Regions from separate parts of the Acidovorax sp. M2(2025) genome, predicted to be linked through region 2. Evidence: predicted binding sites of a transcription regulator. Region 2 holds the regulator's gene; the other holds the start of a gene.
What was found. Region 2 encodes FNR, which switches genes on or off when oxygen is low (the NO sensors DNR and NnrR bind a similar motif). Its sites were predicted from a motif close to TTGATNNNNATCAA; they were not measured.
Positions count from the first base shown of each region.

Region 1: the regulator FNR is predicted to act here: its motif matches at 1,999-2,012, upstream of ACOYR3_RS14875 (OmpW/AlkL family protein).

Region 1 covers NZ_CP186262.1:3,203,708-3,207,116, reverse strand. The annotation lists gene purL (phosphoribosylformylglycinamidine synthase) at 1-640, shown strand, start outside; gene ACOYR3_RS14880 (DUF808 domain-containing protein) at 980-1,969, shown strand; gene ACOYR3_RS14875 (OmpW/AlkL family protein) at 2,084-2,674, shown strand; gene egtD (L-histidine N(alpha)-methyltransferase) at 3,188-3,409, shown strand, end outside.
Region 2 covers NZ_CP186262.1:2,079,536-2,082,944, reverse strand. The annotation lists gene hemN (oxygen-independent coproporphyrinogen III oxidase) at 1-1,326, opposite strand, end outside; gene fnr (fumarate/nitrate reduction transcriptional regulator Fnr) at 1,512-2,234, shown strand; gene ACOYR3_RS09660 (hypothetical protein) at 2,364-2,657, opposite strand; gene ACOYR3_RS09655 (FixH family protein) at 2,711-2,992, opposite strand; gene ccoG (cytochrome c oxidase accessory protein CcoG) at 3,065-3,409, opposite strand, start outside.

The DNA.
Region 1 (3,409 bases), 1.1 Mb from region 2:
CGTCAAGCTGGAGGACTTCAAGGGCGTGGTGGCCTGCGGCGGCTTCAGCTACGGCGACACGCTGGGCGCAGGTATCGGCTGGGCGCGCTCCATCACGTTCAACCCCGTGCTGTCCGCGCAGTTCCAGGGCTTCTTCGGCCGCGCGGACACGTTTGGCCTGGGCGTGTGCAACGGCTGCCAGATGTTTGCCGAGCTGGCCGACATCATCCCCGGCGCGCAGGACTGGCCGCGTTTCACCACCAACCAGAGCGAGCGCTTCGAGGCCCGCCTGTCGCTGGTGGAAGTGCTGGAATCCCCCAGCCTGTTCCTGCAGGGCATGGCGGGCAGCCGCCTGCCGATTGCCGTGGCGCACGGCGAGGGCTATGCCAACTTCAAGTACCGCGGCAACGCCGCCAAGGCCGTTGCCGCCATGCGCTACGTGGACCACCACGGCCGCGCCACCGAGCAGTACCCGTTCAACCCCAACGGCAGCGCCGGCGGCCTCACCGCCGTGACCACGGCGGACGGCCGCTTCACGGCCATGATGCCGCACCCCGAGCGCGTGTTCCGCAACGTGCAGATGAGCTGGACCAGCGAGGACAAGTCGCAGTTCAGCGGCTGGATGCGCATCTGGCGCAATGCGCGCAAGTGGGTGGATTAATTGGGGCATCCCCCTGAGCGGTTGCGCCGCTCGGTGCTGGTCGCCAGAGGCGACAGCTCTTCGGGCTGTCCAAGCCTGCGCAGGCAGGCTCGGAGCCGCAGCCCTCAGCCCCTTCTCTCGAATGGCTTCGCTATTCGGGAAGGGGGACGCAGCCAGCGCGGCGGGGCGGCCCTTGCGCGGCTGCCCTGGCGCTAGGGCGGCGCGCTTCTGACGGACAGTGGGCGGTGGTTCTGTTTCAACGGGGCTTCGGCCCCGTTTTTCATGCGGTGTTGTCTGGCGCGGGCCTGTCTTGGCGCGTTGCTATAGTCGGCGCTTTTCATTGATTCCCAAGGACTCCCCATGGCCGCTGGCAGCTTGCTTGCCCTGCTCGACGACATTGCCACCATCCTGGATGACGTGGCCCTGATGACCAAGGTGGCGGCCAAGAAGAGCGCGGCCATGGCGGACGATGTGTCCGTGATGACCAAGGTGGCCGCGCAGAAGACGGCGGGCGTGCTGGGGGACGATCTGGCGCTCAATGCCCAGCAGGTCACGGGCGTGCGGGCCGAACGCGAGATCCCGGTGGTGTGGGCCGTGGCCAAGGGGTCGCTGATCAACAAGGTCATCCTGGTGCCGCTGGCGCTGTTGATCAGCGCGTTTGCCCCCTGGGCCGTCACGCCCTTGCTGATGGTGGGGGGCGCCTTCCTGTGCTTTGAAGGCTTTGAGAAGGTGATGCACAAGGTGCTGCACGCCGCGCACGAGGATGCCGCCGAGCACGAGAGCCACGCCAAGGCCAATGCCAACCCGGCCGTGGACCTGGTGGCGTTTGAAAAGGAAAAGATCAAGGGGGCCGTGCGCACCGACTTCGTGCTGTCGGCCGAGATCATTGCCATCACGCTGGGCACGGTGGCCACGGCGCCGTTCCTGCAGCAGCTCACGGTGCTGGCGGGCATTGCCGTGATCATGACGGTGGGCGTCTACGGCCTGGTGGCTGGCATCGTCAAGCTCGACGACCTGGGCGTGTGGCTGCGTGGCAAGGGCAGCCAGGCGGCGCAGGCCATGGGGGCGGGCATCCTGCGCGCGGCACCCTGGCTCATGAAGGGCCTGTCCGTGGCGGGCACGGCCGCCATGTTCCTGGTGGGCGGCGGGATCCTGGTGCATGGCGTCCCCGTGCTGCACCATGCAGTGGAGGGCGCCGGCGCGGAGGCGGCGGCCTGGCCGGCCGGGCCGGTGTGGCATGTGCTGGTGCCCAATCTGCTCAATGCCGTGGTGGGTGTCCTGGCGGGCGCCCTGGTGCTGGCGGCTGTTGTGCTCGTGCAACGCCTGCGGGGCAAGGCCGCGGCTTCCTGATGGGTATTTGTGACGGCGGTGCGCAGACCTTGAGGTAAGGCAAGGTCGGAGGGGTGATGGCGCAGTCCAATGCATGCACGGGGGTCGTCCCCGTCCAACCGATGCGAAATCACCATGAAAAAAACTCTGCTGGCTGTAGCCGCTCTGTGTGTTCTGTCTTCTGGCGCTGCGATGGCGCAACAAGCAGAAGGTCCCTGGATGGTCCGCGCCCGCGCTGTGAACCTGGACAGCGCCAACAAGGACAGCACGGGCCTGGGTCTGACGATCAATGACAAGACCATCCCCGAAGTCGACATCACCTACTTCTTCAACAAGAACATCGCTGCCGAGCTGATCCTGACGGTGCCCCAGAAGCACACGCTGCGCGCTGGCGGCACGGCCATCGGTTCCCTCAAGCACCTGCCCCCGACCCTCACGGTGCAGTACCACTTTGACATGGGCGGCTTCAAGCCCTACGTCGGTGCCGGCCTGAACTACACCCGCTTCTCCAGCGTGAACCTGCCCGCTGGCGTGGACATCGACCGCAACAGCTTCGGCCCCGCTCTGCAAGTTGGCGTGGACATTCCCCTGTCCAAGAACCTGTACCTGAACTTCGACGTGAAGAAGGTCTACATCAAGACCGACGTGAGCGCTGCTGGCGTCAAGGCCGGCACCTTCAAGGTGGACCCCGTTCTGGTGGGCGTGGGTCTGGGCTGGCGCTTCTAATTCGCGTGCCGGGGCCGGGTGGGCCCCTGCATTCGCGGATAGCAAGAGTTCTTCCAAGGGGAAAAAGGCTGGCGCCTGCGCCAGCCTTTTTTTTGTGGGCGGACGCTTAGAACGTGTCGACGATCTCCCAGGGGCGCACAGCGGTCTTTGCGGGATGGGATGCAAGGCGCGGTGCGCCGTGGATAGCTCGGCTATCCACAAGCGCCGCAACGCCGCAGACCGCCCGCAAAGGCCACTGCCCGAAGGGTTGGAGCGAAATCGGGCGATTGGACGCCCCGGCTGCTTGCATGGGCACGAGCCCATGCGGCGCAACCGAAGCATCCACTCATCCCGATTGCGCTCCAACGCGATCCCCTGCGAGATCGTCAACACGTTCTTAGGGCCGACACTGGGCATTGGCCTACAAGCGGGCACGGGGCAAATCCCGCACAATGGCCGCGGTGGCACGGCGTGCCGCTGGCGCCGTTGATCTCCGATGACCACCCCGCCGCTTGACACGGCGCTTGACCACCCATGCTCCTGCCTCGCTATACCGACATCACGCACGGGCTTGCCCGGCGGCCCGCACACATCTCCCCCAAGTACTTCTACGACCAGCGGGGCTCCGAACTGTTCGAGGCCATCACCCGCTTGCCCGAGTACTACCCCACCCGCACCGAAACCGCGCTCATGCGCCAGCATGCGCAGGCCATTGCGCGCGCCGTGGGGCCGGGGCGCGTCCTGGTGGAGCTGGGC
Region 2 (3,409 bases):
CACCATGGCGATCCCCCGCACAAAGAACCAGCCCATGGCCGTCACCTCGATCCCATCAGGGCGCATGGCCACCAGCCCCTGTTCGGCCATGGTTTCCAACTGCGTCAGCTCGGGGCCGAAGTAGCTGCGGAAATCGATGAGCCACGCCTGTTCCATGGGTTCGAACAGCAACTCGCCCTGGCACATCAATGCCATGATGACCGCACGCCGCACCAGATCATCGCGGGTGAGCGCCAGTCCGCGAACCACGGGGAGGCGCCCTTGGTTGAGCAGGTCGTAATACTCGTCGAGCGTCTTGGCATTCTGGCTGTAGGTGGCGCCGACCCGGCCGATGGCCGACACGCCCAACCCGATCAGATCGCAGTCGGGCTGGGTGCTGTACCCCTGGAAGTTGCGGTGCAGGCGGCCCTGCCGCTTGGCAACAGCCAGCGCATCTTCCGGCAGCGCAAAGTGGTCCATTCCCACATAAACGTAGCCCGCGTCCATGAAAGCATCCAGCGAGCGGGACAGCATGGAGACCTTCCCCGCGGCAGTGGGCAGCTCGGCGGAGACGATGCGCCGCTGGGGCTTGAAGCGCTCCGGCAGATGGGCGTAGGCATACAGGGCGATGCGGTCCGGACGCAGTTGCGCGACCTGGGCCAGCGTGCGGTCAAACGACTCGGGGGTCTGGCGCGGCAAGCCGTAGATCAGATCGACGTTGACGGACTCGAATCCCAGCGACCGCGCCGACTCGACCAGTGAGAACACCTGCTCGGCAGGCTGGATGCGGTGCACGGCCTTCTGCACCTCGGGATCGAAATCCTGCACACCGAAACTCAGCCGGTTGAAGCCCAGCTCGGCCAGCAGGGCAAGCCGCTGCGCGTCCACGGTACGGGGATCGACCTCGATCGAATACTCCCCCCCGGGCGCCAGCGAGAAGCTCCGCTTGAGCATCGCCATCAGTTCCCGCAGGCCATCATCCGACAGGAACGTGGGCGTGCCACCGCCCAGGTGCAGCTGGCTCACCACCTGGCCGGTACCGCAGCGGGCCGTGTGCAGATCCACCTCGCGGCTCAGGTACCGGAGATAGACCTCGGCCCTGTCATGGTGTTTGGTGATGATCTTGTTACAAGCGCAGTAGTAGCATAGCGACTCGCAAAACGGTATGTGCACATACAGCGACAGCGGCAGCGCTTTCGTCATGGAGCCCAGACGCCGTTGCTCCAGCGCGAGGGCGTAGTCGTCCTGTCCGAAAGCTTCCACGAAGCGGTCAGCCGTTGGATAAGAGGTATAGCGGGGCCCTGGCACGTCAAAACGGCGCAGAAGGTCGGGCGAAACAGCGGTCATGGGCAAATTCCTTGCGTACCTTTTCACTGTGCCGTAAGCTGCACCCAGCGTCCTTGACCTGAATCAAGCAATGACATAACGCGAACAGCGACAATTTGATGCATGTCAGTCGCTACCAGGGCCTCTGGAACCACCCGTGGGCATGCGCGACGATATGCTCGAAACTCTTATCAGCACCTGTGTCTATGAATCCGCTCACCATCAAAGTCGCCTGCTCCAACTGCAACCTGCGCGAGCTGTGCATGCCGGTCGGATTGAGCGAGGACCAACTGCAGCGAATTGATGAAGTGGTTGCCGTGCGGCGCAAGGTGAAACGCGGGGGCACCCTGTTCCGCAACGGCGAGTCGTTTACCTCGCTCTATGCGATCCGCACAGGCTTCTTCAAGACATGCGTGGCGACGGAAGATGGCCGCGACCAGGTGACGGGCTTTCAGATGGCGGGCGAGATCATTGGCCTGGATGGGATTGTCAATGACCACCACACCTGCGACGCTGTCGCACTGGAAGACGCCGAGGTGTGCGTGATGCCGTTTGACCGCATCGAGGAACTCTCCCGCGAGGTCACGGCCCTGCAGCACCACGTGCACAAGATCATGAGCCGAGAGATCGTTCGCGAACACGGCGTGATGCTGCTGCTGGGCAGCATGCGCGCCGAAGAACGCCTGGCGGCCTTTCTTCTCAACCTCGTGCAGCGGCTGCACGCCCGTGGCTTTTCCCAGTCCGAGCTAGTGCTGCGCATGACGCGGGAAGAGATCGGCAGCTACCTGGGCCTCAAGCTGGAGACGGTGAGCCGCACGTTCTCAAAGTTCGTGGAAGAAGGGACTGTCGAGGTCAAGCAGCGCCATGTGCGCATCCTCAATACCGACGCGCTCAGGCGCATCGTGAACAACCAGCAAGCCTGCCACTGACACGTTAGCGGCACTGCAGTCAGCGCGACCAAATCGCGCGGCACAACTGGCCGTTGCAATCCCAGGCGCATCCACCGCGCCACACCGTCTTTTTGACGGAGCTGCGGGGCGGTAACCCCACCCGCCCGCTCAGGGGCAGGAAGGCGTTTTGCGGCAATCGTCTGGACGGTCGCCCTCGGGCACCGGGCAGCGATTGAGTTCGAAAGGCGACATCGCCAGCAGGGTGGTCAGCGCGCTGGACACCATGGCAATTCCCCAGAACGCAAAAAACGCCAGGGTATAGACCCCTTCCCGCGAGAGCGCCAGCGGTTGTCCGAACCAGTGCAGATCCTGCGGATCCACCAGCGCAAAAACCAGCATTTCCATCACCGCCGCCATAAGAAAGGCGGGCCAGGCAATCCACATCAGGCGTTGCGTCCACATTGGTTTGTCTCCTGCAAAAACGCACAAGCAGCCAGTCGCCAGGCCAGTGTAATTCAGCGAGGCTGGTCCTGCACAGGCGTGGCTGCGTGGTTGCGGGCCTTCATGGCGGGAGCCAGGCTCTTGCTGGGTTCGGACAGCGTCTTGTTGATCTCCACCCCTTGGCGGTAATAGTCTTCCGCCACCACGGGATCAGGACGCGACAGCGCAAGCCATAGTGTGACGAAGCCGGCAATGATCACGATGACGGGGCCGGCAATGATCAGCCAGACATGGCCAAACTTCCACCACGGTGCTGTGGCGGGTGCGGCAGCGCCAAGTGCGGTGCTGGTAGACATGGGCTCACTCCTTCAAGATTGAAATGTTCTGTGCAAGGCACCAAGCGCCTTGCACCAGTATGCCTGCGTGCGCTACCGCGGCACCAGGAAGACCGACTTTTCCGACACGTGGTCTGCAGCACCCAGGGCCTGGATGTCGAAATGCACGGCGTGCGATCCTGGGGGCACAGAGCCATAGGGCACCTGAAGGCGCACGGCGACCCAGCGGGACTCGGCAGGCCCGATCTCGACTTCTGGCTCGGAAGCGACCTCCAGGCCCTCGATGCCGCGCGCCGCGATGCGGTACCGCTGTGGGCCTTCGGTGGCATTCATGATTTGCAGACGGTAGATGTTCTCCAGCTTGCCTCCCGCCACGATGCGAGACAGTGCGGCGCGATCACGCACCACGTCCACCTTCAGCGGCGTGCGGTTGACCAG